Regions from separate parts of the Variovorax sp. 10L426 genome, predicted to be linked through region 2. Evidence: riboswitches for the same ligand, from Rfam matches in the RefSeq annotation. Region 2 holds a riboswitch; each other region holds the start of a gene.
What was found. Region 2 has a riboswitch for thiamine pyrophosphate ahead of AC1DHL_RS09280 (purine-cytosine permease family protein). Riboswitches for the same ligand answer to the same signal wherever they lie in the genome.

Region 1: another riboswitch for thiamine pyrophosphate. It lies ahead of thiC (phosphomethylpyrimidine synthase ThiC); the one in region 2 lies ahead of AC1DHL_RS09280 (purine-cytosine permease family protein).
Region 3: another riboswitch for thiamine pyrophosphate. It lies ahead of AC1DHL_RS23945 (LuxE/PaaK family acyltransferase); the one in region 2 lies ahead of AC1DHL_RS09280 (purine-cytosine permease family protein).

Annotation. Positions count from the first base shown of each region.
Region 1 covers NZ_JBFTJF010000007.1:273,851-277,099, reverse strand. The annotation lists gene AC1DHL_RS13015 (DUF3047 domain-containing protein) at 1-800, shown strand, start outside; gene AC1DHL_RS13010 (VTT domain-containing protein) at 840-1,805, shown strand; TPP riboswitch at 1,833-1,938, shown strand; gene thiC (phosphomethylpyrimidine synthase ThiC) at 2,020-3,249, shown strand, end outside.
Region 2 covers NZ_JBFTJF010000005.1:160,861-164,109, reverse strand. The annotation lists gene AC1DHL_RS09290 (NAD(P)/FAD-dependent oxidoreductase) at 1-973, shown strand, start outside; gene AC1DHL_RS09285 (phosphatase PAP2 family protein) at 1,008-1,574, shown strand; TPP riboswitch at 1,574-1,679, shown strand; gene AC1DHL_RS09280 (purine-cytosine permease family protein) at 1,755-3,092, shown strand; gene thiD (bifunctional hydroxymethylpyrimidine kinase/phosphomethylpyrimidine kinase) at 3,037-3,249, opposite strand, start outside.
Region 3 covers NZ_JBFTJF010000018.1:115,894-119,142, forward strand. The annotation lists gene AC1DHL_RS23925 (aldo/keto reductase) at 1-243, opposite strand, end outside; gene AC1DHL_RS23930 (hypothetical protein) at 528-698, opposite strand; gene AC1DHL_RS23935 (hypothetical protein) at 868-1,089, opposite strand; gene AC1DHL_RS23940 (N-acetyltransferase family protein) at 1,086-1,391, opposite strand; TPP riboswitch at 1,547-1,640, shown strand; gene AC1DHL_RS23945 (LuxE/PaaK family acyltransferase) at 1,709-2,821, shown strand; gene AC1DHL_RS23950 (acyl-CoA reductase) at 2,818-3,249, shown strand, end outside.

The sequences.
Region 1 (3,249 bases), on a different contig from region 2:
GGTTTGGACGCGGACGGCATTCGATCACCGCGGCGGCGCTGCCTGCTGCGGCCGCGCTGCTCTGCATGGCGGCCCCAGCCGCGCGCGCCGAGGGCGTGTTGACGCCGTTCTCGACCGCGCCGGGTCCGCAGGCGCCCGCGCCGTGGCGCTTCACGACCTTGCCCAACAAGGCGCCGACGAAGTTCGAGATCACGCAGCTCGATGGCCAGAAGGTGCTCAAGGTCGATGCCGACAAGTCCTACGGCAACCTGGTCCATCCCACGCGGGTTCAGCTCAATGACGAGGCCACGCTCGCCTGGCGCTGGAAGGTCGAGGAATTCGTGGAAGGTGCCGATCTGCGCACCAAGGGCGGCGACGACGGCGCGGCCAAGATCTGTGTCTTCTTCGACTTCCCGTCTGACCGGCTGTCGGTGGGCGAGCGCACCAAGCTGGCGCTGGCGAAAGGCTCGACCGGCGAAGCGGTGCCCACCGAAACCCTGTGCTACGTCTGGGACGTCAAGGAAAGCAAGGGCAGCGAATTCGACAACGCCTTCACCAAGCGCATTCGCATGGACGTGATCGAATCGGGCGCGACCGACAAGGCAGGCGGCTGGCTGACCGAGCGCCGCAACCTGCAGGCCGACTACAAGCGAGCCTTCGGCGGCGAGGCGGGCGATTTGCTGCCGGACGTGGTGGGCGTCGCGATTCAAGCCGACGCGGACAACACCAAGGCTCACGGGATTTCCTATTTTTCCGACGTCGACCTGCGCGGCGCACCCGCTGCGGCGCCTGCCCCGGCCGCAGCGAAACCTGCGCAATAGCGGCCCGCCATCGATTGAGATCAACGCCATATTCCCGCCATGAACGAATTCGTCGCGCTCCTCGCCAGTCAGGGCCCCGCCCTGGTGTTCGTCGCCACCCTGGCGACGCGCCTGGGTGCGCCGGTGCCGGCGGTGCCTTTCCTGATCGTCGCCGGCGGCCTCACGGTCGGCGGGCAGGTCTCTTTCCTGGCGGTGACGGTGGCTGCAGTGCTCGGCAACATCCTGGGCGATGGCGTCTGGTTCATCGCCGGGCGGCGCTGGGGCTATCGCGTCATGCGGCTGTTGTGCCGCATTTCGCTGTCGCCTGACTCGTGCGTCAGGCAAAGCGAATCCATCATCGGTCGCTGGGGCGGCTGGTCGTTGATCGCGGCGAAGTTCGTGCCGGGGGTGTCAGTGGTTGCGCCGCCGATGGCGGGTGCGCTGGGGATGTCGAACACCCGGTTCCTGTCCTACGAGACCGTGGCCGCGTTGATCTGGACGCTGGGCTTCCTGCTGATCGGCCGCGTGTTCCACGCCGCCATCCAGGATGTGTTGTCGGTGCTTTCCAGCATCGGCGTAGCGGCGACGGTGATCTGCGCGCTGCTGCTTGCCGCATTCGTGCTGTGGCGCTATCAGAAACGTCGCATGGCCTTGCGCTCCGATGACATCGAGCGCATCGAAGTCGCGGCGCTGCGCGCGGCGCTGACGGCGGGCGCGGGGCTCACGCTGATCGACGTGCGTTCCGACGAGGCACGCGCGCTCGACGATCGCGCCATTCCCGGCGCCCTCGGCATTGCGCTCAAGCAGCTTCCGAAGCGGCTCGATGCATTCACGGACGGACGCGAGCTTGTCGTCTTCTGCGACTGCCCCGACGACGGCTCCGCCATCGCGGCAGCGCGGGTGCTGCGGACCGCCGGAATGACCCGTGTGCGCGTGCTCACTGGCGGCCTGGATGCGTGGGCAGCGCAGTCCGGCGAAGGGGCTCTGTTGGCCGATGCGCCGATGGCCGTCGTCAATCCTGCTTGATCCCCGTCCCGGGCTGGGCCTAGAATCGTCCCCGCTCCGGGGTGCACGCAGATGCGTACTGAGATGGCCAAGCGGCCGAACCCGCGAACTTGATCTGGTTCATACCAGCGTAAGAAGAGCTGCGACTCCACGGTATCCCGTCCGTCTTCCATGGACCGATACCGCCCGGAGCGATCGCGGAGCACCCGTTGTCCCACAACCAGGAGTGCCCCGCATGAATGCCGTCGACAAGTTCGCCTCCCTCCTCACGCTCACGCGTGAGCCCTTTCCTGCTTCGACCAAGAGCGTGATCACCGGCAGCCGGCCCGATCTGCGCGTGCCTGTGCGCGAAGTGCTGCTCACCAACGGCGAGCGCGTATCGCTTTACGACACTTCCGGCCCCTACACCGATCCAGCCGCCGACATCGACGTGCGACGCGGCCTTCCCGGCGTGCGTGACGCGTGGATCGCCGAACGCGGCGACACCGAAAGTTACGAAGGCCGTCTGCACCTCGCGCTCGACGACGGCGCGACCAACGCCGACCGCGATGCACAGCGCATCGCCGAACTGCGCGCCGGCGCCGCCGCACTGCAGCGCACGCCGCGCCGCGCCAAGGCGGGCGGCAACGTCACGCAGATGCACTACGCACGCCGCGGCATCGTCACGCCCGAGATGGAATACGTGGCCCTCCGCGAGAACGGCCGCCGCGAGTGGATGGCCGAATATCTCGCCGACGCCGCGCGCGAAAAGCGCCTGGCCGGCAACCCGATGGGTGCGAGCATCCCGAAGATCATCACGCCCGAGTTCGTGCGCGACGAAGTCGCACGCGGCCGCGCCATCATCCCGGCCAACATCAACCACCCCGAAGTCGAGCCGATGGCCATCGGCCGCAACTTCAAGGTCAAGATCAACGCCAACATCGGCAACTCGGCCGTGACCTCCAGCATCGAGGAAGAGGTCGAGAAGCTCGTCTGGGCCATCCGCTGGGGCGCGGACAACGTGATGGACCTTTCCACCGGCCGCAACATCCACACCACGCGCGACTGGATCGTGCGCAACAGCCCGGTCCCGATCGGCACGGTGCCCATCTACCAGGCGCTCGAGAAGGTCGGCGGCGTCGCCGAAGACCTCACCTGGGAGATCTACCGCGACACGCTCATCGAGCAGGCCGAGCAGGGTGTCGACTACTTCACCATCCATGCGGGGTTGCGCCTGCCCTTCATCCACCTCACGGCGGACCGCCGTACCGGCATCGTCTCGCGCGGCGGATCGATCATGGCCAAGTGGTGCATCGCGCACCACAAGGAAAGCTTCCTCTACACGCACTTCGAAGACATCTGCGACATCATGAAGGCCTACGACGTGAGCTTCTCGCTCGGCGACGGCCTGCGCCCGGGATGCGCATCGGATGCGAACGACGAAGCCCAGTTCGCCGAACTGCGCACGCTCGGCGAGCTCACGCAG
Region 2 (3,249 bases):
CCCGGTCGGGCTGTTCCAGGCCTTCCAACTCGGCCTGCTCGAAATCTCCTGCCACATCGTCGACGCACTGCCCCGAGCCGGCGGCCAGTGCGTCGAGCTCTATGGCGACAAGCCGATCTACGACATTCCGGGCACGCCGGTCACCACCGGGCGGGGCCTTTCGGAGTCGCTGTTGCAGCAGATCGCACCTTTCAAGCCGCAATTCCATTTTGGCGAGCAGGTTTCGACCCTCGCGCGTCAGGATGACGGTCGGTTTCTGCTGACCACGTCCCGACATACGGCATTTCTCGCCAGGACGGTCTTCATTGCCGCCGGCGTCGGCGCCTTCGTGCCCAAACGCATCGCCGTCGAAGGCATCGAACAGCTGGAAGGCACGAGGCTTTTCTACCACCCCGATGATTTCGACCGCTTTACCGGCCAGACCGTGGTGGTCAACGGCGGCGACGGTGCCGCGCTCGAGGCCGCGCTGGCGCTCACGTCGATCGCCAGGCAGGTCACGCTGCTTCATCGGCGAGACGTGTTCCAGGGCGAAGATGCCACCGTCGCGGCCTTGCGTGAACGCGTCGCGGCAGGTGCGATACGCCTCGCCATCGGCCAGCCTTCCGCGTTCGACGATGCCGGCCTGCGGATCATCACGCCGGACGCGCAGGCTCAATCCCTCCCTTTCGATGCCCTCATCGGCTGCCTCGGCATCTCGCCACGCCTCGGCGCCATCGCGGACTGGGGCCTGGAACTGGTTCGCAAGCAGTTGCCTGTCGACACCGAAAAGTACGAAACGCGCGAACGAGGCATCTTTGCGGTTGGCGACATCAACACCTATCCGGGCAAGAAGAAGCTGATCGTGTGCGGCTTTCACGAAGCGACGCTGGCTGCCTGGGGCGCGACGGCCATCGTCTTCCCGGACAAGTCGATCCCGCTGCAATACACGACGACCAGCACGCGGTTGCACACGCTGCTCGGCGTCAAGCATTGAACGGAGCCTGGTCCGTACAGCTACCATGCCCGGCATGCAGGAGTTGAACGTCGCGCTTTTTCACTGGCTGGCGGCCGGCAACACGCCTCATCCGCAGATCCTGTGGATTGCATCGCTGCTGGCCACCGGCACGGTCTGGTTGTGTGTGGCCCTGATCGCCTGGGCCGCGTGGCGGCAACCGTCGCAGTGGAAATACCTCGTTGCAACTCTGGTTGCGGCCCTCGCGGCCTCGATGCTGGCGCATGCCGTGGCCAGCGCCATCAACATGCCCCGGCCTTTCATTGCGGGCTTGAGCCCGGCCTACATCGAGCACGGCGCCCGTGGCTCGATGCCGAGTACGCATGCGACGGTCATGTTTACTGTCGGGTTGATCCTCTGTCTGCGGCCGGGACTGCGCATCGTAGGGCTTGCCATCCTCCTGATCGGGTTTGTCACGGGCTGGGCGCGCATTTATGTGGGTGTGCATTTTCCGTTGGACATCCTCGGGGGATTCGTTTTGGCCATGGCGATCGCCGCGGTGTTCTGGGCGCTGGTGAAGCTGTCCCATCGTTTCACCGATCCGTCACACAGTTCTACAATCCGACCTGCTTCGCCAGATTGAAGCAACGCTAGGGGTGCCGGTTCGCCGTTTCGGTGTGCCGGCTGAGAGAGTCCCTTTGAACCTGACTGAGGTAATCCTCGCGCAGGGAAGCTGGTCCGGCGGCCGCCACGTTTTCTCGCGTGACGGTCTTGCCGCCGTGGCCTCGCCCACCTGCCAAACAATTTGCATTGGAGCAAATGGATGGCAAACACAAGCAACGAGCAGACGCCGGCTGGCGCCAATGAGGCGCTGACGCCGCTGCGCGAATCCGGACGCGTCTTCCGGTGGCACGACCATATGGCGCTGTGGTTCAGCCTCGGCGTCGGTCTGCTGGTCATGCAGATCGGGGCCTACCTGGTGCCTGCGGTCGGCACGAAGGATGCGGCCATCGCGATCGTGCTGGGCTCTTGCATTGGCGCGGGACTGCTGGCATGGACCGCACGCGTCGGCTGCGAAAGCGGGCTCGCCAGCGCGGGCCTGATGCACGCGACCTACGGCAGCGCGTTTGCCCGCCTGCCCGTCGTGTTGAACATCGTGCAGCTGATCGGTTGGACCACCTTCGAAGTCGTGATCATGCGTGAAGGCACGCAAGCCATCGGCAGGCAGGCGTTCGGCTGGTCGCTCGACGGCCAGTTCGGCTCTGTGGTCACGACGCTGGTCTGGGGCGCCGTGCTGCTGGCACTGCTGTCGGGTTCGATGGTCAAGCTCGTGCGGCGCTTCGTGAGTCGCTTCGGGTTGCCGCTGGTCGTGCTGTCGCTGGTGTGGCTGAGCTGGCAGTTCGCCACGCGCATTCATGCGAAGGGACTGGAATCGTTCTGGACGCGTCCGGGTGACGGCAGCATGAGCATGTTCGGCGCGCTCGACCTCGTCATTGCCATGCCGGTCTCGTGGCTCCCGCTGGTGGCCGACTATGCGCGTCACGGCAAGCGCAGCACGGGCGGCCTGGGCGGCGCATTCGGCGGCACCTGGTTCGGCTACGCGGTCGCCAACATCTGGTGCTATGCGCTGGGCGTGATGGTCGTGAGCGTGGCAGAGCCCGGCACGGACATGCTCGCCGCATTGCTGCTGGCGCAGGGCGGGCTGGTTGCGCTGGGCCTGATCCTGGTCGACGAGCTCGACAACGCCTATGGCGACGTCTACTCGGGCTCCGTCTCGGCCCACAGCCTGATGCCGCGCTGGAGCATTCGTCGCTGGGGATTGCTGCTCGCCGCAGTCTGCATCGCCTTCGCCCTGGTCTTGCCAATGCACTCGCTCGAACCGTTCCTGTTGCTGCTGAGCTCGGTGTTCGTGCCGCTCTACGGCGTGATTCTCGGGCGGCTCGGCATGGGCACGGTCTTGGAGTCAGTGGGAACGCGACGCGTGGACTGGGCCGCAGCCGCGATCTGGATCGCCGGCATCGTGGTCTATCACGCCTGCGCCGCCTGGGCGCCGCAATGGGGATCTGCGCTGCCGACCTTGGCGATCACTTTCGTGCTTGCGTGGATCACGCGGCCCGCGCCGGAAGGCGGAACGTCGGCACTGGCGCAAAGCCGTGGTTGAGCGGTCCATGACCAGCGCCGACCTGGACGTCTGCACCGGCCGCCATGGCGGCGACAACATACTCGCGCGCGCGCTCGACAGCCTGCGGCAGCGCATAGCCGAGCGCCAGGTGCGACGCGATGGCCGAAGACAGTGTGCAGCCCGTGCCATGAAGATT
Region 3 (3,249 bases), on a different contig from region 2:
GACGGAGCGCATCGTGCCGTCGTAGGAATAGTCAAAGCGCGCCGCATGCGGATGGCCGCCGGCAAAGCCAGGCGAGAAAACGTTCGGGTTTTTCGGCGGCGGCTTGGAGAAGGCGTCCATGATGCGGCCGATCTTGGTCGACAAGATCACGTCCTGCCGCGGCGAGTGGAACTCCCCGAGCAAAGCATAGCGCGTCCATCTGACGGTGTTCACGCCAACGGCGACTATTACCGCCACGCTCACGATGCGCCCGGCCTCGCGTGTCTGCCTGGAGGAATCACTGCGCGCGAGAATCGGCGGGCAGGAGGCGAAGCGGCAGCACGAAGGGAACGTCTTGAGCGCGTCGCGCTCAAATCACGAAGGTTGCAAGTACGCCGATTCTGCAAAGGTCGGCGGCTCTCCAGAGCCATCCTGGTGGACCACCCACCGATGGCTCTCTTTTTTGCTGAAGTTCAAATCTCAGGCGCTGGTAGCCTCTGCTGACGTTGCCGCCCTGCGATGCACGTCTGCCGGACTTCAAGCCAAGCTCAATAGCGATACGGATTGTTGGGACGGCGATCGTACCGGTTGGGCACGCCATCGCCGTCGCGGTCCATGTAGGCGCCGCCGCGCGGCGGCGGCGGACGGTAGTTGTGGTACGGCGCGACGATGCAGCCGGACAAGGTCAATGCGGCGAGAACGAGTGCGAGGCTTTTCATCTGGGTCTCCTTGGGTTGGCGATTCCATCGTCGAGCGCTCCTGTGTCGGTCCCGTGTCGTCAGCACGCAGAAGCGTGAAGCACAGTTACCGGATGTTCGCTTCGGCCTCTGGCCCCGCTCCGCCCTTGCATTGGCGCGCCTCCGAAGATGATGGCGTCCAATTGCTGGGTCAGGAAAGGAGAGAAACCGGAGCCGTGCGAACGCTCGGGGTCGCAAACTCACGGCCGACCATCGCTTTGGCGAACAGGTAGTTGCGGCGGCCGCGCTCCGAGAGTTGATCCATGTTCACCCGGCCTGCCGAGTCGCACGCGAAGGCGAACCCGCGACCCTGGTTGAAGAGAGACCGAAACCACAGCTCGAAGCGCTTGATATGCGTGGATTGGGAAGTCATGACGTCCTCTGAAGATCCAGGCGAAGCGTGGTCACGGTGCCCGACAGACGCAGTGCAGCAAATCCAAATCGCCGAGCGAGCGCCAGCACGCCTGTATTGGTCGCGAGCGCATGCCCGCTCACTTTGCGAAGACCGTATCGGCGCGCCGCGGCGACAAGGCGCGACATCAGTTCGCGTCCCAGGCCGAGCCCCTGCCAGGCATCGGCCACCACGATGGCGAAGTCCGCCTCCTGCTGCGACTCCACCACGAAGCGGGCGACGTCACCGTTGCACCTCGTCAACCTGACGACCTTGGGGCTCAAGGCAAGCGGCCTGACGCCCTCCGCCCTCTTTGAAGGCGAGAAGGACGACGACCCTCGAATCCGCACGTGGGCGCTGACAACGCTGCCAAGCCCCGCTCGACGTTCCGGCGGGTTTGGAATTCGGCGCTGCGGCAACCGCGGATACGGATAAAATCCGCGATGCTCCGGGGTGCACGCAACAGTGCTGAGATTCAAACCCGCGAACTTGAACCGGTTAGGACCGGCGGAAGAAGAGCAGTTGCTTTGATCATCGGCGAATCCTGCCGACATCGAAGCGGCCCTCGGAGCACCCGTTTCACGGTCACGAAGAAGGCCTCATGCACAACTCCTCTGCGAAACAACCTGCGCCCATGGTGGCAGCCGACGAAATGGTCGCTGACGTCCTCGCCTTCATTGCGCAAGACGGTTGCACCGACGCCGACTTCGATCGTCTGGCGTTACGGCTGTTCGCCTACCAGTACGCCAACAACCAGCCGTACCGGCGCTTCTGCCAGCGGCGCGGCGCGACCCTGCGAAGCGTGAAGCGCTGGAGCGACATCCCGGCAGTGCCGATCGATGCCTTCAAGGAACTGGCGCTGCGCTGCGAGCCGCCGGCCGCAACAGATCGGGTCTTCATGACCAGCGGCACCACCCGCAGCGAGGTCAAGGGCCGTCACTTCCATCCGACGCTGGCGGTCTACGACCGCTCGATGATCCGCAACTTCTCGCAGCGCTTCATGCAGGGGCAAGGCCGGATGCAAATGGGCATCCTGTTCCCCACCGAGACCGTGCTGCCCAATTCCTCGCTCGCCCACTATCTGGCGCTGGCACGGGACGCCTTCGGAACCGCGGAGAGCCGTTACTTCATGAGCCCGCAGGGATTGGACCTCCAGGGGCTCTGCGAGGCCCTGTCGGATGCACAGCATCGCGGCGAGCCCTTTGCGCTGCTCGGCGCAAGCTACAGCTTCGTGCACCTGATCGACGAGCTCAAACAGCGCGGCCTGTCGTTCCGCCTGCCGGCGGGCAGCCGAGTGCTGGACACCGGCGGCTACAAGGGACAGTCGCGCGATCTGCCGCTCGACACCTTCTATACGGAGCTGTCCACGTTGCTCGGCATCGAGCGATCGGACTGCATCAACATGTACGGCATGACCGAGCTGAGCACGCAGTTCTACGATGCAGGCAATGCATCGGTACCCTCGGTCAAGTCCGGCCCGCACTGGATCCGCTCTCGCCTGATCGACCCGCTCACAGGCCGCGAAGTCGAGCCTTCCGAGCGCGGGATACTGGTCCACTGCGATCTCGCCAATTTCAATTCGGTGACCACCATCCTGACCGAGGACGTGGGCTTGGCGGCGGACGGCGGCTTCCTGCTGCTGGGTCGCGCCGAGGGCGCGCAAGCCAAGGGCTGCTCGCTGGCGGTGGAGGAATTCATCCGGGCGGCCGCATGACGACGCTGCATGCGACCGCCGGCTACCTGCCGGGCCTCGCGCCGGCGGACGTGCAGTGGCAGGCCCTGAACTTCGAATCGGGCCCGACCCGACTGGAGGTCGCCGTGCCCGTGTTGAGCCCCGATCAGATGCGCGCCCTCGCCGTCCGCGTCGGGCAGGCCAGCCGTCGCCATCTGAAGACCATGACCGTGTCCGGGATCGTGGACGTGGTCGATCGCGCGATGGCCCGCCTGCTGGACCCGGCCGACCCCTACCGGAGGGAGCTCGACCAACTGTTGCCGATCGTCGGCGGCTACGACGCCGAGATGGTCCGCCTGGGCCTCACGGCATTCTTCAAGACCTTTCGCGCGCCGCAGCTGCATCGCTTCGTCGCCGAGGATTTCGCCAACCCCAAGTTGCTGGACGAATTCCAGCCACGCCCAAAGGGC